One region of the Arthrobacter sp. JUb119 genome, then DNA from elsewhere that is predicted to be linked to it. Evidence: predicted binding sites of a transcription regulator. Region 1 holds the regulator's gene; the other holds the start of a gene.

Region 1 (5,107 bases):
GCATTCTCGTGTGCGGGGCAGTGACGCCGGCAATGAGGCCCCTTGTGCGCCTGTGCCTGCCCCAAGTGATGAGGAGAAAAACTTGGATAAGCACTTAGCGACGATTCGCGACGAAGTCTTCCGCCGCAATCCCGGCGAAGCAGAATTCCACCAGGCCGTCACGGAAGTATTCGACAGCCTTGAAGCTGTATCGGTCAAGCATCCTGAATACGCCGAAGCCGCAATCCTGCAGCGTTTGTGCGAACCTGAACGCCAGATCATCTTCCGAGTGCCATGGGTTGACGACGAAGGCCGCGTGCAGATCAACCGCGGCTTCCGCGTTGAATTCAACTCGGCTCTGGGCCCATACAAGGGCGGTCTGCGTTTCCACCCATCGGTTTACCTTGGCATCGTCAAGTTCCTGGGCTTCGAACAGATCTTCAAGAACTCCCTGACCGGCATGCCCATCGGCGGCGGCAAGGGCGGCTCGGACTTCGACCCGCGCGGCAAGTCCGATGGCGAAGTCATGCGCTTCTGCCAGTCCTTCATGACTGAGCTCTACCGCCACATTGGCGAATACACCGACGTGCCAGCCGGCGATATCGGCGTTGGCGGCCGCGAAATCGGTTACCTCTTCGGCCAGTACAAGCGCATCACCAACCGCTACGAGTCCGGTGTGCTGACGGGCAAGGGCTTGAGCTGGGGCGGTTCCCTGGTTCGCCCGGAAGCCACCGGCTACGGCGCAGTGATCTTCACTGAAGAAATGCTCAAGACCCGCGGCCAGACTTTCGATGGCCAGCGCGTGGTCGTTTCCGGTTCGGGCAACGTGGCAATCCACGCCATCGAGAAGGCGCAGGCACTGGGAGCGAAGGTCGTTACGGCTTCCGACTCGGCCGGCTTCATCGTTGACGAGGGCGGCATCGACCTGGATCTGCTGCGTCAGATCAAGGAAGTTGAGCGCGGCCGCATCTCCGAGTATGCCGAACGCCGTGGCACCAAGAAGGTGAAGTACGTTGCCGGTGGCAGCGTCTGGGACGTTGCAGGCACCGTGGCGCTGCCCTGCGCAACCCAGAACGAATTGGGCGCTGAGGCCGCAAAGAAGATGGTTGCTGCTGGCACCATCGCAGTGGCCGAAGGCGCCAACATGCCTACTACCGCTGAAGCGACCTCGATCTTCCAGGATGCAGGGGTGCTCTTCGGCCCGGGCAAGGCAGCCAACGCTGGTGGTGTTGCTACCTCCGCTCTGGAGATGCAGCAGAACGCCAGCCGCGATGCATGGAGCTTCGAGCACACCGAGCGTCGCCTGACTGAGATCATGGTCGGCATCCACACCAGCTGTGCTGCTACTGCAGACGAGTACGGCATGCCGGGGAACTACGTCGCCGGCGCCAACATCGCGGGCTTCGTGAAGGTCGCAGACGCAATGCTCGCACAGGGCGTCATCTAATAATCTGCAGCGCTGCAATCCGCGTGAATTCATTGGGGACCCGGTGAAATCACGCGGATTGTCTCGTTCAGGCATCAAAAAATGTGATTCAGATGGTCACGTGTGTGTTTCGTGATGCAAAAGTTACAAAAGTGCGATTAGACTAGTACAAAGCGAACGTGAACCTGAACCGCCGATGTTGATCCAAAGTCGTGTAAGTTCATCTTCGCTAAATTAACGCGACGAATAAGAGATCAGCGTCAGGAGAATATCCCGCATGACGGATAAACAGAATTTTGCCGGAGCCCGTTTCATGACTGTGGCCGAAGTGGCCGACATGATGCGCGTTTCCAAAATGACCGTTTATCGGCTGATCCACGCCGGTGATTTGCCTGCTGTTCAGTTCGGTCGCTCCTATCGCGTTCCGGAAAACGCCGTGGAATCATATCTGAATGCCGCGGCCATTGATCCGCAGCACGGTACCGGTTCTTACGGTCGATAGTCCGCGCGATGGTCAGAGCATGACCGAAAAGCGGGTAATCTGTTAAGGAACGTTTAACGTCCGGTCAACCTTGTCCTTGGGCTCGCGCGCAAGCAGGCATTTGGGGTTGACGCATTTATTTAGTTTGTGAGGAACCACTATGGGCTCTGTTATCAAGAAGCGCCGCAAGCGTATGTCGAAGAAGAAGCACCGCAAATTGCTTCGTAAGACCCGCCACCAGCGTCGTAATAAGAAGTAAATCTACTTCTGAGCATTTGCCGCTTGGCAATCATCGCCACCGCTTCACAGTGAAACTGTTGAACGGTGGCGATTGCTTTATCCAAAGCCGCCCAGCGCCGGCCTAAGAGCCGGAACGGCGCAGAATGGACCGTCGCGCCGCCCAGAGCGCACCAAGCACTCCAGCGGCCTTCAGGCCTAGTTTGGCAGCTCGCTGGCCGGTGCGGAAATCGTAGACCTGCCAGCCGCGGCGCTTGGCGTAGGCGCGAAGCCGCGCATCGGGATTGATGCATACGGGGTGTCCCACAGCTTCAAGCAAGGGAACATCATTGTAGGAATCCGAGTATGCCCATGATTTCGACAGCGAGATGCCGCGAGCCTTCGCCAGGGTGCGCACCGCTTGCGCTTTTTCCGCAGCGTGCAGGATCGGGCTGGCCAGCGCTCCGGTGTAGAAACCGTCTTCGCTGGCCACTACAGTGCCCAATGCACCGGTAAGTTCGAGACGTTGCGAGATGACATTCGCCACTTCCAGGGGAGTGGCAGTGACTAGCCAGACTTCACGGCCCACCGTCCGATGCTGGCGAGCAATGGCTACCGTACCGGTCCATAGCTTGGGTTCGATGTATTCGTCATAGATCTCGTTGCCGATCTTCTCGATCTCGGACACCGGGATCCCTCGGACCATCATCAACGCACGGTCGCGAATCTGGTGAATGTCCCCTAGGTGCTCACCGCGCGCGGCGAAGCGCAACTGCTTGAGCGCGAACCAGAGGATTTCGCGGAATTGGAAGAAGCGGCGCTCATGCAGTTTCCGGGCCAGCAGATACAGCGATGCACCGCGCACAAGGGTGTTATCTACATCGAAGAAAGCGGCGACCGTGTCCGGAGCCAGGGCGGAATTCGGGCTGGGGTGATGATCGATGGAAGACATTTGATCCAGTTTATTTCATTGCCAAGTTTAAGGGCGGTTACGGCTCGTGAGATTATAGGCAGGTGAGTACTTTGAATCAGATCCAGCTGTTGGTTCGAGAAGGCTGCCACCTGTGCCAGGCCGCACGCGCAACCGTGGCCGAGGTGACTGGCCGGTTGAATATGGAGTTTTCCGAACTGGATATTGACCAGCACCCTGAATTGCTGGCCAAGCACCACGAGGAAGTGCCGGTTCTGCTGATCAACGGAGAAGTCCGCGACTTCTGGCACATCGACGCACAGCGTCTGGAACGACTACTGAGCAGCTAGCCGCTGCCGAATAAATGAAAATGCGTTGTGCTCTTCAAGAGCACCGAAAAGTGCGGGAGAACGAAGATGTCAGAGCTTGAAGCCCGGGTCCTGCCTGAGGCCACGCTGGCTCGACTGACCCAGTACTTGCGCGCGCTGAACGCCTTGGAAGCCCAGGGCCTGGAACGCACCAGTTCCGGGGTGCTGGCCAAGGAAGCTGGAGTGAACCCCTCCATCCTGCGCAAAGACCTTTCCTGGTTGGGTTCCTACGGAACCCGCGGGGTGGGCTACGTGGTCCGCGAACTGGCAGAACATATCAGCCGCACCCTCGGCCTGAACCAGGACTGGCGTGTGGCCATCCTCGGCGCCGGTAACCTGGGGCGCGCGCTCAGCGGATATGCAGGCTTCAGGACTCGTGGCTTCAACGTCAAGGCGATCCTGGATATCGACCCCGCACTGGTCGGCAGCCCGGTCGGCGAGCTGCACGTGGAAGCGATCGCGGACTTGGCCGCAGTGGTTGAACGCGAAGAAATCAACATCGCTGTTCTGGCAATTCCGGGCGATGCTGCGCAGGACCTGGTCTACGAACTGGCCGCGCTTTCGGTCCGCTCGGTGCTCTCGTTCGCACCGATGCCGCTTCGCGTACCCGCGGGCATGAACCTGCGGCGCGTTGATCTTTCCACTGAATTGCAGATCCTGGCATACCTCGCCGTTCAAGGCTGAAGCCGCGCAGACGAGAAAAGGCGTAGCCGCGTCATCCCTTGGGTGGATGGAGCGGCTACGCCTTTATTGTCCCTGCAGGGCCTCGCGAAGAGGCTCGGCCATGCGTTTAGCGGAAGCCGGCCAGGCGAGCCTGGCGGCGCTGCGCAATGTATTGCGAAGAAGGGCGCAACCAGGCGAAGACCACGCCTGCAATGCCCAACAAGATGCCCACAACGTAGACAGCGTTGATAATTCCGGCTTGAGTGTCAGCGAACATGCTGATCATTGGAACGATAGTCACCAGATTCAGCAGTGAAAGCGCACCGAGGATCGTGGCGATAATTCGCATGGCGCCCACGCCGCGGCCAACGAAGAAGCCCACCAGGAAATACAGGGCCAAGGTGATGATCATGGAGATAATCACGAAGGTCGACATCATGGAATTGACCTGGGCCATGAAGGCCTCAGGGCTTGCCATCATCTGTTCAACCAGTGGATCCTGCTCCATGCCCGGGGTGCTCTGCATCTGGTTCTGGAACTCTTCTTGCACCAGCGACCACTGCTGGCCAATCATGTTGGCCATCATGTTGGAGTTGGTCATCAGCCAGCTGGCGAGGGCACTGAAGATGCCCGCGAGCATGATCAAGCCAAAGGCGATAGCCAAGGTCCGTGGCCGCTCGGTCGGCGGCTGCACGCCGGCGTAACCTCCCTGCTGGGCATACTGGTCGTAGCCCGGTGCCTGCGGTTGCCCGTAAGGATTCGGATTCTGGCCGTACGGGTTCTGGCCGTACGGCGAGGGCTGCTGGCCGTAGGGGTTTTCGCCGTACGGGTTCTGCGATGAACCCTGGCCGGAAGGGCCCGGGTTGTAGGGCTGGCCCGGCTGGTTAGGATCGTTGTCGCTCATGATGCGTCCTTCTGGTCGAACTGTCTTATTGACTAAGCGTAGTGGCAGTCGATTGTGAGCAACCCCTCCGAAAGGATGGTTTTTCCATATGGGATTCCAATGCGTGTCCTGTGAATAGTTGACGGTGGCCACAATATGGCTAATTTGCACCGAATATTTG
Region 2 (5,107 bases), 950 kb from region 1:
GCTGCGCTCGGCGGGCATCGAGTTGATCCGCGGCCGGGCGCGGCTTTCCGGGCGCGGCCTGGTGCAGGTGGCGGATCGCGAGTACTCGGCCCGGGCCGTAGTCCTGGCCACCGGATCCACTCCAGTTCTGCCTGGGATCGAGGGATTGGCTGAAGCCAGGCCGTGGGGCACCCGGGAGGCCACTGCGGCCAAGGCGATCCCGCCAAGGCTGGCCATCATCGGTGGCGGAGTTGCCGGGGTGGAGCTGGCATTCGCCTTCGCCTCCCTCGGATCCAAGGTCACCATCCTTGCCCGCGGGTCGCTGCTGGGCCGCGAAGAGCCGTTCGCCGGCGAGCTGGTGGCCCAGTCGCTGGCCGAGGCCGGGGTAGTGGTGCACCAGGACACCACTCCGTTGCAGGTCCACCGCGATGAGCACGGGATAGCCGGCCTCCAGCTGCCCGGAGGATCCCTCGTGGAAGCCGAGGAAGTGCTCGTCTCCACCGGGCGGCGGCCGGACATCGGGAACCTGGGACTCGAAGCACTCGGGGTGGACCCGTCCCGGCGGTTGCAGGTCGATGACACGATGCTCGTGGCGGGCGCCGACTGGCTCTACGCCGTGGGAGATGCCAGCGGGCGCAGTCCGCTGACCCACCAGGGCAAGTACCAGGCCAGGGCCGCGGGCGAGGCCATTGCCGCGAGGATCAATGGAACCGGGGTTCTCGATGCGCCCTGGGGCAGGCATGCGGCCACGGCGGACCACCATGCGGTGCCGCGCGTGGTCTTCAGCGATCCGCAGATCGCCGCGGTCGGACTCACCGAACGCCAGGCCCGCGACGCCGGTCTGCAGATTTCGGTTATCGAGCACGATCTGGGTGCGGTGGCCGGGGCGAGCCTGCACGCCGACGGGTATTCCGGGCTGGCCAAGCTGGTGATAGACCAGGCGCGTTCGGTGATCGTCGGCGCCACTTTCGCTGGCCAGGATGCCGCGGAACTGCTGCATGCGGCCACCATTGCGATCGTCGGCGAGGTCAGCCTGGACCGGCTGTGGCATGCGGTCCCCGCCTATCCGACGATCAGCGAAATCTGGTTGCGGTTGCTTGAGGCGCTGCGGTTCGGGTGAACCTGGCTGTGACCGAATCAGCGTTCGGAAGTGGTCTGCAGGCCGCGCCCAACGCATTAGACTGGTAGTGAATGGGATGGCCAGACGGTCGCGTGGCAAGCAATTGCCCCGAGGAACGTCCGGGCTCCGCAGAACAGGGTGGTGGGTAACGCCCACTCGGGGTAACCCGCAGGCTAGTGCCACAGAAAATAGACCGCCAGGTTTTCCTGGTAAGGGTGAAACGGTGGTGTAAGAGACCACCAGCACCCCAAGTGATTGGGGTGGCTAGGTAAACCCCACTCGGAGCAAGGTCAGACAGACTGCGTTATGAGGGCTGTTCGCCCCATGCAGTCGGGTGGACCGCTAGAGGCTGCCGGCAACGGCAGTCGTAGATAGATGACCGTCCCGCTTCGGCGCGACAAAACCCGGCGTATCGGCCATCCCATTCACACTCTTCCTTCCTGCGATTGCGCCGGCATCAGCCCTTAGTGCGCTGGTGAGATGATTCACAGTCCCCGATCCTCAGTTTTTCTGCGCACGGTCTAGAATGGATCATGTACTTACGAGGATGATCCTGTTACCTCGTGCCACCGCAAAAGCAATGGTGCTTCCCACGGTGCCAACCGACTTTATGGATCTGCGAGTCGGCTGAATTGGAAGGATTTTCTGTGACCCAGCAGTCTGTCGTTGCCCAGCAAGAATGGAGCGGGCGCGAAGAGCTCGCCGAGGCCATGATCCCACTGATCGGACGTCTGTACCGCAAGAACAATGTGGTGACCTCCGTCTACGGCCGCAAGCTGATCAACCAGTCCGCCATCGACATCATCAAGGCCCACCGCGTAGTGCGCCGCATCGATGGCGAAGAGCTCGACCTGAACGACACCAAGGCCATCCTGGATGCCATCGAGGCCCTGAACGTCGGTTCGGTAGCAGTTGACCTCGGCCGCGTGAACAAGAAGTTCAAGGAATCCGGTTCCGCTGATCTGAACGCTTTCCTGGCCGATGAATTGGGCGAGAAGGTTGGCCAGGCCGGCGCAACCGACGCTGAACCCCAGGACGTTGTCCTCTACGGCTTCGGCCGCATCGGACGCCTGCTGGCCCGCATCCTGATCGAGCGTGGCGGCTACGGCCTGCGCCTGCGCGCCATCGTGGTCCGCAAGGGCTCGGATGACGACATCGTCAAGCGCGCTTCGCTGCTGCGCCGCGACTCGGTGCACGGCCGCTTCGAAGGCTCGATCACGGTCGACGAGGAAAACAGCACGATCCTCGCCAACGGCACCCTGATCAAGGTCATCTACTCGAATGATCCGACCACCGTCGACTACACCGAGCACGGCATCGACAACGCCATCGTGGTGGACAACACCGGCCGCTGGCGCGATGAGGCCGGACTGTCCCAGCACCTGGCCGCCAAGGGCGTTTCCCGCGTGCTGCTGACCGCACCGGGCAAGGGCGATCTGAAGAACATCGTCCACGGCATCAACGATTCGTGGATCACCGCAGAAGACAAGATCGTCACCGCTGCCTCGTGCACCACCAATGCCATCACCCCAGTGCTCAAGGCCCTGAACGACAAGTTCGGTGTCACCCACGGGCACGTCGAGACCGTTCACTCGTTCACCAACGACCAGAACCTGATCGACAACTTCCACAAGGGCGAGCGCCGCGGCCGTTCGGCAGCGCTGAACATGGTGATCACCGAAACCGGTGCCGCCAAGGCAGTGGCCAAGGCCCTGCCGGAGTTCGAAGGCAAGCTGACCGGCAACGCGATCCGTGTACCGACCCCGGATGTCTCCATGGCGATCTTGAACTTGAACCTGGAGAACGGGACCACCAAGGAAGAGCTCAATGCCTACCTGCGTGAAACCTCGCTGACCTCCAGCCTGCACAAGCAGATCGACTACATCGATTCGCCTGAGGTTGTCTCCACCGACTTCGTCGGCTCGCGCCGCGCCGGCATCGTTGACGGCCTGGCCACTATCGTGTCCGGCAAGAACGCTGTCGTCTACGTTTGGTACGACAACGAGTTCGGCTACTCCTGCCAGGTTGTGCGCGTCATCGAATCGATGGCCGGCACCCACCCGGCTGCAGTGCCTGCAGTGAAGGCTGAAGCCGTCACCGCCTAGGACCTCGCTGCTTGCAGCTGAAGGGACCATCCCAACGCATTGCGCGCTGGGATGGTCCCTTTTGCTATTCCATCCGGGTGGCACGAAGCCCTCCAAAGGACCTTCCGGGTCCAGGGGGCCAACGAGAACCAGTACCTGGCCAGCACCTCTCCAGCAAAGTCCAGGCAGGTCTCGACCTTTGCGCGCATCCGGGCGTGGAGGTCCGCTTGAGCCTGCGCCGTCCCTGCGTCAACGGCGGCTGCAGGTGCGCCGCTTCGCGGGCATCTCTGGACCCCCGCACTGCTAGGCTTTAGGCCATCAAGCATTGGATCGAGGTTGGTTAATGGACAGTACCCGGACGCTGGCGGCGCGCATGGCGAGCCAGCTGCTACTGGAGCCGGCAGAATCCGTACTGCAGGCCGCAGAACACATGCTCGCGTTCCAGTCCCAGGACTTCGCTGCAGGACGCTACGCGCTGGCTCAGCGCTCCGCAGCGCAAGAATCCCGCCAGCAAGTCGATGCGCTCTTCAGCGAAGGCCGGCTCGTGCGGTCATGGACCATGCGGGGCACGCTGCATATCTGCTTGGCCGAAGATGCGCGCTGGATGACTCGCGCAACACTTGAACGCACCTTGCGCTCCTCGGCCACACGGATGCGGGGACTGCAGATCGGCACCCAGGACATTGACCAGGCAGCTGGCATCATCAGCGCGCATCTGCAGGAGCACGGGCAAGCCAGCCGCTCCGCGCTCTTCAAGGCACTGAACCAGAATGGAATGGAGACCGGCCAGCAGCGAGGACTGGTTATCCTGCAGGTCCTCGTCCTGGACGGGTTGATCTGCCAGGGGCCCATTCCACAAGACGCGAAACTCATCGCGCAGGACTTCGTGCTCGTGGATGAATGGATTGCAAGTCACCGGGAACCAGGAGATCCGTTGGCGCAACTCTTGCGCCGGTACCTGCACTCGCATGGGCCAGCTACCCTTCGCGACGCAGCCTGGTACACGGGACAGACGCTGACCACCATGAGAACCGCCGCAGAAGCACTCGGCGGCTTGCTGTCCAGCGCAGGAAGCGATGAGCGCGGGGAGGGCTACTGGGTCATCGCCGGCAGCCGCGCCCACCGGGAGCTTGAAGCGATGGAGCCCACCGGGCTGCCACTGCGCCTGCTCGGTCCCTTTGACGAGTACTACCTGGGCTACGCGAATCGCACGCTGGTAGCCGACGAGCAGATGGCTGCGCAGATCCTGCCCGGCAAGAACGGCATGTTCCTGCCCTTCTGGCTAGAACAAGGCAGGGCTTCGAAGCTCTGGAACGCAGAAACAGCGCCCACCGGCAAAATCGGTGCGGCGCTGCATCAGCGGTATCTGGACTTCAAGACTGCCCGGTAGGCGGCGGGAGGCCTAGTGGCCGAATGGATCCTCATCGGTACCCGGCAACCAGGTGTTGCCAGGCACGCCCCAACCCAGAGCCTTCTTGGCCTTCTTCCACTTCTTCTCCCAGCGTGGCTGCAACTTGTCCACGTAGAGGTAGCCGTCAAGGTGGTCGTACTCGTGCTGCATGATGCGCGCGAACCAGCCGTGCGCTTCGAAAGAGATCGGATTGCCGAACTCGTCGAAACCCTCCACCTTCGCATAGTCGGCACGCTGCAGCGGGTAGTTCAGCCCGGGCACGGACAAGCAGCCCTCGGAGTCGTCATCAGCATCCGCAGGAGCCTGCGACACCTTTGAAAGCGTCAGCTTGGGGTTGATCACTACGCCCCGCTCGGGAGCATCGTCCTGGTCCGCGAAGACGTAGGTGAACATGCGCAGGCCCAAACCGATCTGCGGAGCCGCCAGGCCCACGCCATGCGCTTCATCCATGGTGAGGTGCATATCGGCAACGAGCTCGCGCAAGGCGCCATCAAACTCGGTGACCTCCACCGC

What was found. The regulator Rex, encoded in region 1, represses fermentation and respiration genes when NADH is low (regulators of the CRP and FNR family bind a similar motif). The targets are predictions, from matches to a motif close to CTTGTGAANNNNTTCACAAG.
Region 2: the regulator Rex is predicted to act here: its motif matches at 1,572-1,591, upstream of M2368_RS04595 (glyceraldehyde-3-phosphate dehydrogenase).

What each region holds. Positions count from the first base shown of each region.
Region 1 is NZ_JANUFE010000001.1:14,757-19,863, forward strand. Features, by position in the region: gene gdhA (NADP-specific glutamate dehydrogenase) at 83-1,426, shown strand; gene M2368_RS00075 (helix-turn-helix domain-containing protein) at 1,683-1,907, shown strand; gene M2368_RS00080 (30S ribosomal protein bS22) at 2,047-2,145, shown strand; gene M2368_RS00085 (HAD family hydrolase) at 2,248-3,054, opposite strand; gene M2368_RS00090 (glutaredoxin family protein) at 3,117-3,362, shown strand; gene M2368_RS00095 (redox-sensing transcriptional repressor Rex) at 3,390-4,064, shown strand; gene M2368_RS00100 (AI-2E family transporter) at 4,171-4,947, opposite strand.
Region 2 is NZ_JANUFE010000001.1:960,340-965,446, reverse strand. Features, by position in the region: gene M2368_RS04605 (dihydrolipoyl dehydrogenase family protein) at 1-1,099, shown strand, start outside; RNA gene rnpB (RNase P RNA component class A) at 1,172-1,527, shown strand; gene M2368_RS04595 (glyceraldehyde-3-phosphate dehydrogenase) at 1,747-3,204, shown strand; gene M2368_RS04590 (winged helix DNA-binding domain-containing protein) at 3,527-4,573, shown strand; gene def (peptide deformylase) at 4,586-5,107, opposite strand, start outside.